DNA from 2 places in the Lysinibacillus sp. NPDC093197 genome. Region 2 is predicted to be linked to the other one. Evidence: riboswitches for the same ligand, from Rfam matches in the RefSeq annotation. Region 2 holds a riboswitch; the other holds the start of a gene.
What was found. A riboswitch is a leader RNA that binds a small molecule or an ion and turns the genes downstream of it on or off. The one in region 2 is predicted to bind S-adenosylmethionine.
Positions count from the first base shown of each region.

Region 1: another riboswitch for S-adenosylmethionine. It lies ahead of ACIP9G_RS12760 (methionine ABC transporter ATP-binding protein); the one in region 2 lies ahead of metA (homoserine O-acetyltransferase MetA).

Region 1 covers NZ_JBIVOH010000004.1:75,121-80,735, reverse strand. The annotation lists gene gcvH (glycine cleavage system protein GcvH) at 1-208, shown strand, start outside; gene ACIP9G_RS12770 (toprim domain-containing protein) at 468-809, shown strand; gene ACIP9G_RS12765 (thioredoxin family protein) at 823-1,134, shown strand; SAM riboswitch class I at 1,190-1,294, shown strand; gene ACIP9G_RS12760 (methionine ABC transporter ATP-binding protein) at 1,379-2,407, shown strand; gene ACIP9G_RS12755 (methionine ABC transporter permease) at 2,397-3,065, shown strand; gene ACIP9G_RS12750 (MetQ/NlpA family ABC transporter substrate-binding protein) at 3,128-3,991, shown strand; gene ACIP9G_RS12745 (glycosyl hydrolase family 8) at 4,242-5,279, shown strand; gene ACIP9G_RS12740 (diguanylate cyclase domain-containing protein) at 5,254-5,615, shown strand, end outside.
Region 2 covers NZ_JBIVOH010000001.1:141,054-146,668, forward strand. The annotation lists gene ACIP9G_RS00705 (class I adenylate-forming enzyme family protein) at 1-427, shown strand, start outside; gene ACIP9G_RS00710 (YhdT family protein) at 650-913, shown strand; gene panF (sodium/pantothenate symporter) at 913-2,358, shown strand; gene ACIP9G_RS00720 (nucleotide excision repair endonuclease) at 2,463-2,834, opposite strand; SAM riboswitch class I at 3,151-3,260, shown strand; gene metA (homoserine O-acetyltransferase MetA) at 3,366-4,301, shown strand; gene ACIP9G_RS00730 (GerAB/ArcD/ProY family transporter) at 4,390-5,615, opposite strand, start outside.

The DNA.
Region 1 (5,615 bases), on a different contig from region 2:
CGTAGAATCAGTAAAAACTGTTTCTGAATTATACGCACCAATTTCAGGTACTGTAGTTGAAGTAAATGCAGATTTAGAAGATAGCCCTGAATTCGTAAACGAATCACCATATGAAAAAGCATGGATGATCGTTGTAGAGCCTGCAGATGCTTCAGAGATTGAAAGTCTTATGACTGCAGAACAATACGAAGAAATGATTGCAGAATAAACAAGCCTATAATAGAAAAACGTCGGCATACACACCGGCGTTTTTTATTATATAGCACGAGGTATTAGTAAGTAATTTGATGTGTACAAAGCTTGACTCTGCAAGTAAACGATAGTACAGTGACTCACCATAAAATGTTGTCCAAATTGTAAAGCGACATGTGAAAATGATTGTTAACATGTAGATTTATGCATCGTGTGGAATCTGGTAATGGCGATGAATTGTTGTAGTAGATAACTGTCTAAATGGGGGTGGCGTGATGTTCGAAGGGAAATGTTTAATCGTGGAAGGCCGTTCGGATAAGCTTCAAATAGAACCTATTTTGAGTGAAGATGTTACAATACTTTGTACAAATGGTACAATTGGTGTGCATCAATTAGAAGAATTACTCGACCCATATGAGGGCTGTGAGCTATATACATTTTTTGATGCAGATGCATCAGGAGATAAACTACGAGCATTAATGGACAGACATTTTCCTGAGGCGGAGCATTTGCGAACAATGCCTACTTATAAAGAAGTAGAAACTACACCGAGGAAAGTGCTTGCGATGATTTTATTGCGCGCGCATTTTTCCATCCATAATGAATATATTTTGTAAGGTTGCGTGAAAAATGGAAGAATGGTCAAAAGAGCAGTGGGAAACGGCTGTAAAATCTGGTGAAAAAACTGCCTTTTATTTATATACACCGATGTGCGGAACTTGTGCAGTTGCATCTAAAATGATGGATATCATAGAACAGTTACTGCCACAGTTGAAATTAGGTAAGGCAAATATAAATTTTTTAGAGCAAATAGCTTATGATTTTCAAATTGAAAGTGTACCTTGTTTACTCGTTAGCGATGGAGGAAAAGTTATAGAGAAGGTTTATGCATTTCAATCCGTACCGTTTTTATACGAATTGTTAAAAAAACCAATTGACTGAACTTTGCTAGCATGGTAAAGTAACAACTATATTAAAAACTATTAAATATATCGAACTCTTATAAAGAGCGGCGGAGGGAAGTGCCCTATGAAGCCCGGCAACCATCACATATGTGAAAAGGTGCCAAATCACTCAAAGATTTTTCTTTGAAAGATGAGAGAACGGTTTAGCGTATAAAATACGTGACCCCTTCTACTTGTCTATGAGTGAAGGGGTTTTCTATATGAGAAAAGGAGTATTCGCTATGATACAGCTTCAAAATATTACGAAGAAATACAAAACCGCAAATGGCGAATTAACTGCTGTTAAAGATGTCAATCTTACGATTAACAAAGGTGAGATTTTTGGCATTATCGGCTATAGTGGCGCTGGTAAAAGTACGATGATTCGTTTATTAAACGGTTTAGAAAAGCCGACAACAGGTACGGTGAAGGTGAACAATCAAGAATTTTCATCTATTAAGGGCCAAAAGTTGCGTGATGCTAGACAAAAAGTAAGTATGATTTTCCAACATTTTAACTTACTTTGGTCAAGAACTGTTGCTGAAAATATCGCTTTTCCACTTGAAATTGCAGGTATAGCTAAGAGTGAGCGAGACGCACGTGTGAAAGAACTGATTGCACTTGTTGGTTTAGAAGGACGTGACAAGGCGTATCCATCACAGCTATCAGGCGGTCAAAAGCAACGCGTTGGTATCGCACGAGCACTTGCTAATAATCCTGAAGTGTTGTTATGTGATGAAGCTACATCGGCACTAGATCCAGAAACAACAGATGCAATTCTTGATTTGCTTGTCGACATTAACGAACGATTAGGTTTAACGATTGTATTAATTACCCATGAAATGCATGTTATCCGCAAAATCTGTCATCGTGTAGCGGTAATGGAAGCTGGAGAAATTGTGGAGCGTGGTGAAGTATTACAAGTGTTCCAAGCACCACAAGCGGCGATTACTAAAAAATTCGTTTCGCAAATTACCGATACGAAGGAAACCCAGGAGACAGTTGCACAGCTTAGAGTAAATTATCCAACGGGACACCTTGTTAAGCTTGTTTTTGTTGGTGAAAAAACAGAGCAACCTGTTATATCGCATTTAGTAAAACAGTTTGATGTGGAGATTAGTATTGTCCATGGCAATATCTCACAAACTAAAAATGGCGCATACGGTACTCTTATAGTGCAAATTGATGGCACGGATACAAATGTAGCAGCTGCACTAAATTATTTAAATACAGTTGAAGTACAAACGGAGGTGATTGCAAATGCTAACTAGTCTCTTTCCGAATGTCGACTGGGAAAAAATGTGGACAGCCACATATGAAACACTTTATATGACCACTCTTTCAACAGTCGTAACATTTATACTTGGTTTAGCCATTGGCATAATCCTCTTTTTAACGAGTCCAAACCAATTATGGGCTAATAAAATCGTTAACTTTTTAACAGGATCGGTCGTTAATATATTCCGTTCGATACCATTTATCGTGTTAATTATTTTACTAATACCATTTACGAAGTTTTTACTTGGGACAATTCGAGGAGCAAATGCAGCGCTACCCGCACTAATTATCGGTGCTGCACCATTCTATGCACGAATGGTATTAATTGCATTACGAGAAATTGATAAAGGCGTTATTGAAGCGGCACGCTCGATGGGTGCTAAAACGTCCACAATTATTTGGAAAGTACTAATTCCAGAATCATTACCGGCACTTATTTCTGGAATTACCGTAACGGCTGTAGCACTCGTTGGGTATACGGCAATGGCTGGAATTATTGGTGCTGGCGGCCTAGGAAACTTAGCCTTTTTAGATGGCTTCCAACGTAATCGCCAAGATGTGACATTAATGGCAACTATTTTGATCTTAGTAGTCGTATTTATCATTCAATGGATTGGCGATATGATTACAACGAAAACAGACAAACGTTAAAAAGGTTAACCCGGTTTTTACCGCTAACATATTGTTTGAACAAATAAAGGGAGTGTATACAAATGAAGAAGTTATTAGCAGGATTATTTTTATCAGTACTTGTACTAGCTTTAGCAGCTTGTGGTGCTGGTAACAAAGACGAAGCAGGTTCAACATCTGGAGATAAAGCAGACGACAGTGCAAAAACTGAAGAAAAAGTAACATTAAAAATTGGTGCTTCTAACACACCACACGCAGTTATTTTAGAACAAGCAAAACCGATTTTAGCTAAAGAAGGTATTGATTTAGAAATCGAACCTTACCAAGATTATGTACTACCTAACCAAGATTTAGAGTCTGGTGAAATCGAAGCAAACTATTTCCAACATATCCCTTATCTAGAACAACAAATTAAAGATAATGGCTATGATTTCGTAAATGCTGGCGGCGTACATATCGAGCCAATCGGTATTTACTCTAAAAAATATAAATCTCTTGAAGACCTTCCTAAAGGTGCAACAATTTTATTATCGAACTCAGTTTCAGACCATGGCCGTATGCTGTCATTATTAGAAGCAAAAGGCTTAATTAAATTAAAAGATGGTATCGACAAAACAGCAGCAGAAATTAAAGATATCGTTGATAATCCGAAAGACTTTAAATTCGATGCAAATACTGCACCAGAATTACTTGTTCAAATGTTTGAAAACGAAGAAGGCGATGCTGTTCTTATCAACTCTAACTATGCAATTGATAACGGCCTAAACCCAATTGATGATGCAATTGAGCTTGAAGATAAAGAATCTCCATATGTTAATATTATTGCGGTACGTGCTGGAGATGAAAATAAGCCAGAAATTAAAAAATTATTAGAAGTATTAAAATCTAAAGAAATCCAAGACTTCATCCTGAAGGAATGGAAAGGCGCAGTAGTACCAGTAAAATAGATTTTTCTAACACTATAGTACAAGCCATGAAAATGGTTTGTACTATTTTTTTTGGGGAAAGATAAATAATGGTTTGAAATCCAATAATTAAGTTCTTTTATTTTTTTAAAATTGTTTAGAATTTGTTTAGATTCATTTAATATGATTACTGATATAATATTATTCGCCAATAATACTGAAAAAATTTGGTATTTAGTCCTGACGGAGGTGAAATCCTATAACGAAATTTTTTAGGAGTGGTATTTTAGTCATGTTTTGCCTGTTGTTTGTTTTAATGAGCTGCTCACAAGGAAAAGAAAAAATAACAAAAAAGCCCATTTCATCAACTGAGAGGTTTGTTGTTGAAGAACTAATGACAGAAGATAACTTATTACGTACTGATTTAACGCAACAAAAAGATGTGTTTTTATCTGAATCAGTCGGATTATGGTTGACCTATTTACTAGAAAAAGATGATCAAGCTCGCTTTGATGAGCAGCTTGAAGTGATTGATAATTATTTTTTAGAGAAGAAATTTATTGTCTGGCGAATTGACGGTAAAAAACAAGCTACTGTAAACGCACTGATTGATGATTATAGAATCATGCGAGCGCTATTTGATGCTGGGGAGAAATGGAATGATGAACGTTATATTACGTTAGGGAAGTCCATTGGCAAGAACATTGTAAAGTATGGAATGCAAGAAGATACATTTGTAGATTTTGTTGATGTTCATACACATAAAAAGGCTAACACTATTACATTAAGTTATATTATGCCTTCTGCACTTTTAAAGATGCAACAATATGATGTTTTATCTAAAGCGCAACTAGAGCATCAATTATCTATTTTAGCAAAAGCTCCAAAAGCTCAAGCAGGTTTTTTCCCAAAATATTATGATGTCGTATCAAAAAACTATGAATATGATACAGAGTTACATATGATAGATCAATTGTATACTGCTTACCATAGTGCAACTTTAGGTTTAGAAACGAAGCCCTTTACCAATTGGTTGCTGTCTTTATATAGTAGAGATCATAAATTGTACGGCCGCTACGATGCTAAAACAGGTGAACCAGCTGTTACATTCGAATCGCCTGCTGTTTACGCAATGGCAACTCGTTATATGTTGGAAATCCATAATGATATGATGGCTGAAGAATTTTTTCGCAAAATGGAATCGCTCAAGGCCAATGCAAATACGGGGTATGTAGACGTGCAAACAAATGCGACACATATATTTGATAATTTATTACCACTTCTAGCGGAAAGAGAGGTCGACGATGCGAACAGCAATAAAATGGAATAAAGCTATATTTCTTTATGGAATTTTACTTATTTTGCTTCTACAATTACCTGCTTATTTTTTACTACATCAAGATATTGAAAGCTTATTATTATATATCTTTTTAGTACTTATAGTAATCCTAACACTATGGAGAGGTACGGTTACTGGGCTAATAAGTAGTTTGTTATTTATTTTTATCAGCGGCTCCACATTACTGTATATCGGTATGACTGATTCTGTAGCATTGTTAAGTAATGCATTTTCAATGCAACAATTTTTGGCATATGGTGTTGTTTTACTACTCCTAGTATTATGCGCCGGAAAGATTCATGAATTATTGTTAGCACAAGAAAAATA
Region 2 (5,615 bases):
ATTTTATTGGAATAATCAGCAGGAAACTGACAATACGATACGTGATGGATGGTTAAGGACCGGTGATTTAGCCACAATGGATGAGGATGGTTATTTTTATATTGTCGGTCGTTCGAAAGAAATGATTATTAGTGGTGGTGAAAATGTTTATCCACAAGAGGTAGAGCAATGTTTATTGCGTCATCAGCTCGTAAAAGAAGCGGCAGTTATTGGGGTACCGGATAACTATTGGGGCGAAATTGTAACGGCATTTATTGTTTGCCAACATGAGACAGCTACGCTAGTTGACGAAGTGGAGGCACTATGTCGAAACGAATTAGGTCACTACAAAATCCCTAAAAAAATTATTGTTATCGATGAATTACCAAAAACAATCGTTGGCAAAATCGATAAAAAAGCGCTTCACATGCATTTGAAAAGCTCTTGATGATAGATAGGAGATGCGAAATCGCCACTAAGGAGTGTGGAATCGCCACTAAAACTCCAAAATCGCCCGAAAAGGCAGAAAGCGTATTCCCACAGGAGCCTTTCAAGAACCTTATTCAACAGGCATTGTTCGCTAACTTTCGATTTTTTTAGCTATTTTTTCACAATGCTTCCCTTAATACCTACATACCAGTAAAATAGAGTAGGTTAGGGGGATTCTATATTGAAAGATCAACGCTTTAAAATTGCGCATCGTGAAGCGCTCATTGGCATTGGACTTGTAATTGTCAACTTTGCTATTTGGTACGGCTTTGCATATGGACTAGGCTCGGGGGATCCAACAAAATATACATATGTTTGGGGCTTCCCAGCTTGGTTTTTCTATAGTTGTATCGCTGGAACAGCTTTTATGATTGTCTTAATTTGGCTCGTCCTAAAACTCTTTTTCAAAGATGTTCCATTTGAAGATGGGGAGGTGGATGAATAATGCATTGGCAAGTTATTTTTCCGCTCTTCATATTTTTAATTATCATTTTTGGAATTGGTATATGGTCGAATAAACATGTCCGTTCATCGAACTCGTTTTTACAGGAATACTTTCTTGGTGGTCGTGAAATGGGAGGCTTTATTCTAGCAATGACCATGATTGCCACGTACGGAAGCGCAAGTAGCTTTATTGGGGGACCAGGTGTCGCTTATAATAAGGGACTTGGATGGGTACTGTTAGCGATGGCACAACTACCTGCGGGTTATTTTGTATTAATGATTTTAGGCAAGAAATTTGCAATTATTGCTCGCCGTTATCAAGCGATTACATTAATAGATTTCTTACGTGAACGTTATAACAGTCATGTCATCGTGATTTTATCTGCAATTAGTATTATTGTCTTTTTATTTTCTGCGATGATGGCACAGTGGGTAGGTGGAGCGCGCTTAATTGAATCATTAACTGGTTTAAATTATACTGCGGCACTCTTTATTTTTGCAGCGTCGGTATTAATTTATGTTATTATCGGGGGCTTCCGAGCTGTAGCTTTAACGGATACGGTACAAGGTTCGATAATGGTAATAGGTACTGTTATTTTACTAATTGGGACAATCGTTGCAGGTGGGGGAATCGATCAAATTATGACATCCCTTGTTGCAGAAAATCCAAAACTAGTGACCCCATTTGGTGCAGAAGGAGAACTTACACCATTGTATGTCTCTACATTTTGGATTTTAATAGGAGTTGGCGTAGTTGGACTACCTCAAATTGCAGTTCGTGCCATGAGCTATAAAGATTCAAAAAGTATGCATTTAGCGATTATTATTGGTACCATCGCCATTGGGACAATTATGTTCGGTATGCACCTAATTGGTGTACTAGCGCGTCCAGTAATGCCAGGCATTGAAATTGGCGATAAGGTAATGCCACTACTTACGTTAAAAGTTTTACCGCCATTTTTAGCGGGTATTGTTTTAGCAGCACCAATGGCAGCAACGATGTCTACAGTTAATGCGTTGCTTATGTTAGTTAGTTCAACAGTTGTGAAGGATATTTATTTAAACTACGTGAAGCCAACTGCCAACGATGGAGAAATTAAGCGAGCAAGCTTCATCGTAACTACAGTAATTGGTTTGGCGGTCGTTGTATTTGCGTTAAATCCACCAGACTTACTTGTGTGGCTCAATTTATTTGCATTTGGCGGACTAGAAGCGGTCTTTATTTGGTCAGTTGTTCTAGGCTTATATTGGAAAAAGGCTAATAAATACGGCGCAATTGCTTCCATGATTACGGGCATGACGTTATATATTGTGATTGATCGTTTTTATCCGTCAATCTTTGGCATGCATACAGTGACAATCCCAATAGTGGCTTCATTCATTATTTTTGTCATCGTAAGTTACCTAACAGCTAATAAATTTAAAGATGAAAAAGTATTTATTTAAATAGCAAAATACCTTGGGAGGACAAAGCTCTCAGGGTATTTTTCATTTTTGAAGGTAAAAAGAAAAGAAAAACCGCTAGCATGTTACATGCTAACGGCATTTTTTTAATAAAATACTTTTTCAAGATTATATTTTGCACGGAATGTGTTAATTGCATATGTTTCGTAAATTTCACGTTCCATTGGATCATCAATTTCATATACTTCAATTTTGAAAATTTCATCACGGTACTTTTTCATAGGTGATACATTATCTTCAAAATGTTTTTTAATGCGTTGACGAATTTTACGCGCTTTCCCTACAAACAATAGCTCGTTTTTTTCGTTGTAGAATAAGAAAATGCCACCTTTTTCGCGAGTGATTTTATGGAAATCAATAAAACCATGGAATGGCGGGATTTCTACTTCCCCAGGTTTTAATACTTGCTCACGTTGACGAATTACTAAGTCTGGTTTTGGGAGTTCAATTTTAATCAAAATATTCACGTTCCTCTCTGTTACTAAAGGTATATGTTAACATAATACCTCTTTGATTACCATTACGATTTATTTGTACAAAAATCTATTTACACCACTTTGCTGTAATCGGCTGTAAATTGTCATTTGTTTGTCATCTACTTAGGCTAATAGATGGTAAAACTTTAAGCCGTATTTACGTAACTTACAAAAAGCTTTCGGTAGAATTAATAATAGTGTTTAACAAAAAATATGCTTCCATTCATTTAAATACTAAATATTCTATGTATTATTGAAATTCTTAATCGTTCATGATACAATTCTTTTTAATTAAATAATCTTATCAAGAGAAGCTGAGGGATTTGGCCCGATGACGCTTCAGCAACCTCTAACAATGTTAGAAAGGTGCTAATTCCACCAAAGGATTTTTCCTTTGAGAGATAAGAGTGAACGTGATAATTATCCTTCTCATTCTTGCTCTAAAGGAATGAGGGGGATTTTTTTAATTTTATTTAGATAGAGAGAAAAAATTAACGAAAAGGGGAATGCAACATGCCTATTAATATTCCGAAAAACTTACCAGCTGGAGAACATTTACGTGGGGAAAAAATATTCGTAATGGAAGAAGACCGCGCCAAAACGCAACAAATTCGTCCTTTAAATATTTTAATTTTTAATTTAATGCCAGAAAAAGAAAAGACAGAGCTACAATTATTGCGATTACTCGGTAATACACCATTACAAGTAAATATTACATTTTTAAATACAGCAACACATGAATCAAAAAATGTTAGTAAATCACATTTACAGCTATTTTATTCGACGTTTAAAGAGATTCGCCATCGTCGCTTTGACGGTATGATTATTACAGGGGCACCTGTTGAAAAAATGGCATTTGAAGAAGTGAATTATTGGGAAGAAATCTCAGAAATAATGGATTGGTCTGTGAAAAATGTTACGTCCGTAATGCATATATGTTGGGGTGCACAAGCTGCACTGTATCACCATTACGGTATCGGTAAATTTGAACTGCCGGAAAAATGTTCTGGTGTATATTCACATGTCATTACCGATTTAACAGTCGATCTAGTGCGTGGCTTTAGTGACTTATTTACAGCGCCACATTCACGCTATACATCGGTTTCCATTGATGAAGTACGTAAGCACCCAGATTTACGTTTACTGTCCTATTCAGAAGATGCTGGCGTCTTTATCGTGCAGTCAAAGGATAATAAGAACATAATGATTACAGGTCACTTAGAATACGACGCGACAACATTAGCTGATGAATATTACCGTGATGTTGAAAAAGGAATTGATATTGCAATTCCTGTTAACTATTTCCCGCATAATGATCCTTCTAATGAGCCGATTAATACTTGGCGAGCACATACGCATTTACTATTTTCGAATTGGCTCAACTATTATGTATACCAAGAAACACCGTACGAATGGGACTTTGTTGATGAAATTGAATACCATATTTAATTCAAAACTATTAACTGACATTATACAGTTATAAAAAACCTCCATTTCTCAATTGTAAAAAGTGAGAAATGGAGGTTTTTGTTTTACCTTATTGAGATTCGGTTGAGTTTGGTTTGTTTGGCTCTTGCTGTGTCTTCGAATCTTGTTGTGTTTTTGAATCTTGTTGTTCTTTTGGCTCCTGTTGTGCCTTCGGGTCTTGCTGTGCATTTGAATCTTGTTGTTCTTTTGGCTCCTGTTGTGCCTTCGAATCTTGCTGTTTATCTGTGGTGCTTTGTTCGGTTTCAGCCTTTTTAATTTTTCGAATTTTAGCGACTACTAGTAAGAACAATGGTAATAAAACGGCTAAAACCGACGAATACAATGGCCAAATCTTCTGATTATAATTATTTGAATGCACAATATTTGGATGAGCAATTTGAGCCAGTGCAATCATACACATCCCGAGTGGTAAAATGAGTGGCCGAGGATCTTTTATTTTCAGTATTTGTCCTAAGCCAATTACCGTTGCATGAAAATAAATAAAAGTTCGGATATAAATAGATATAATCCACATAACAGCCATAATAATTTCAACACGCTGAAAAAAATTGCCTATTGAAATTCTTTGAGCGAGCGCATAGCTTGGAAATGTTTTACTTGATGTATTAGTCGGACCAAGAACGAGTGTTGAAAGGGCAATAATGAGGATTAATACGATTCCTCCAAACAGTGTGCCGATATAAAATCCTTTTTGAGCCGATTTTGTCACATTGACTGCAGAAGGGAAAAACATAAGCAACACAACAAGCGGGAATGAAAAAAGACTCATAAAGGTAAGTACACCGACTAATAATGATTTTGGTTCTGTTTCATAGACTGGCATTATATTTTCAATATTGATTTGTGGGGAAATACAAGTAATAAAAATAATAAAAATTAATAAAAATATCGGAAACAATATTTCCACCGAACGAGCAAAAACTTCAATCCCTAAATACGAGGCGAAAACGATAATAATTGTAAATAATACAGCAAAGGACAGAGTAGGAGTTTCAGGCATCACTTCGGTTTGCATAAAAATCCCGATAAAATATAGTAATTCGCCTGCTGAAAAGAAGGTCAAAGACATAAAACAAAGTGATGTCAATACACCGATGAATTTACCGAAAATTTTTCCGTTTGCTTCTACAAATGTAAGGTTTGGGGTTTGATTTCCTAAGGAAACAAATAGCTTTACTAATAAAAAGCTTAAAAGTACACCAATAGCCGCACCCATCCAAGCATCCTGTTTAAGTTCTTTTGTAATACTTGCCGGCACAATTAATATGGCTGTCC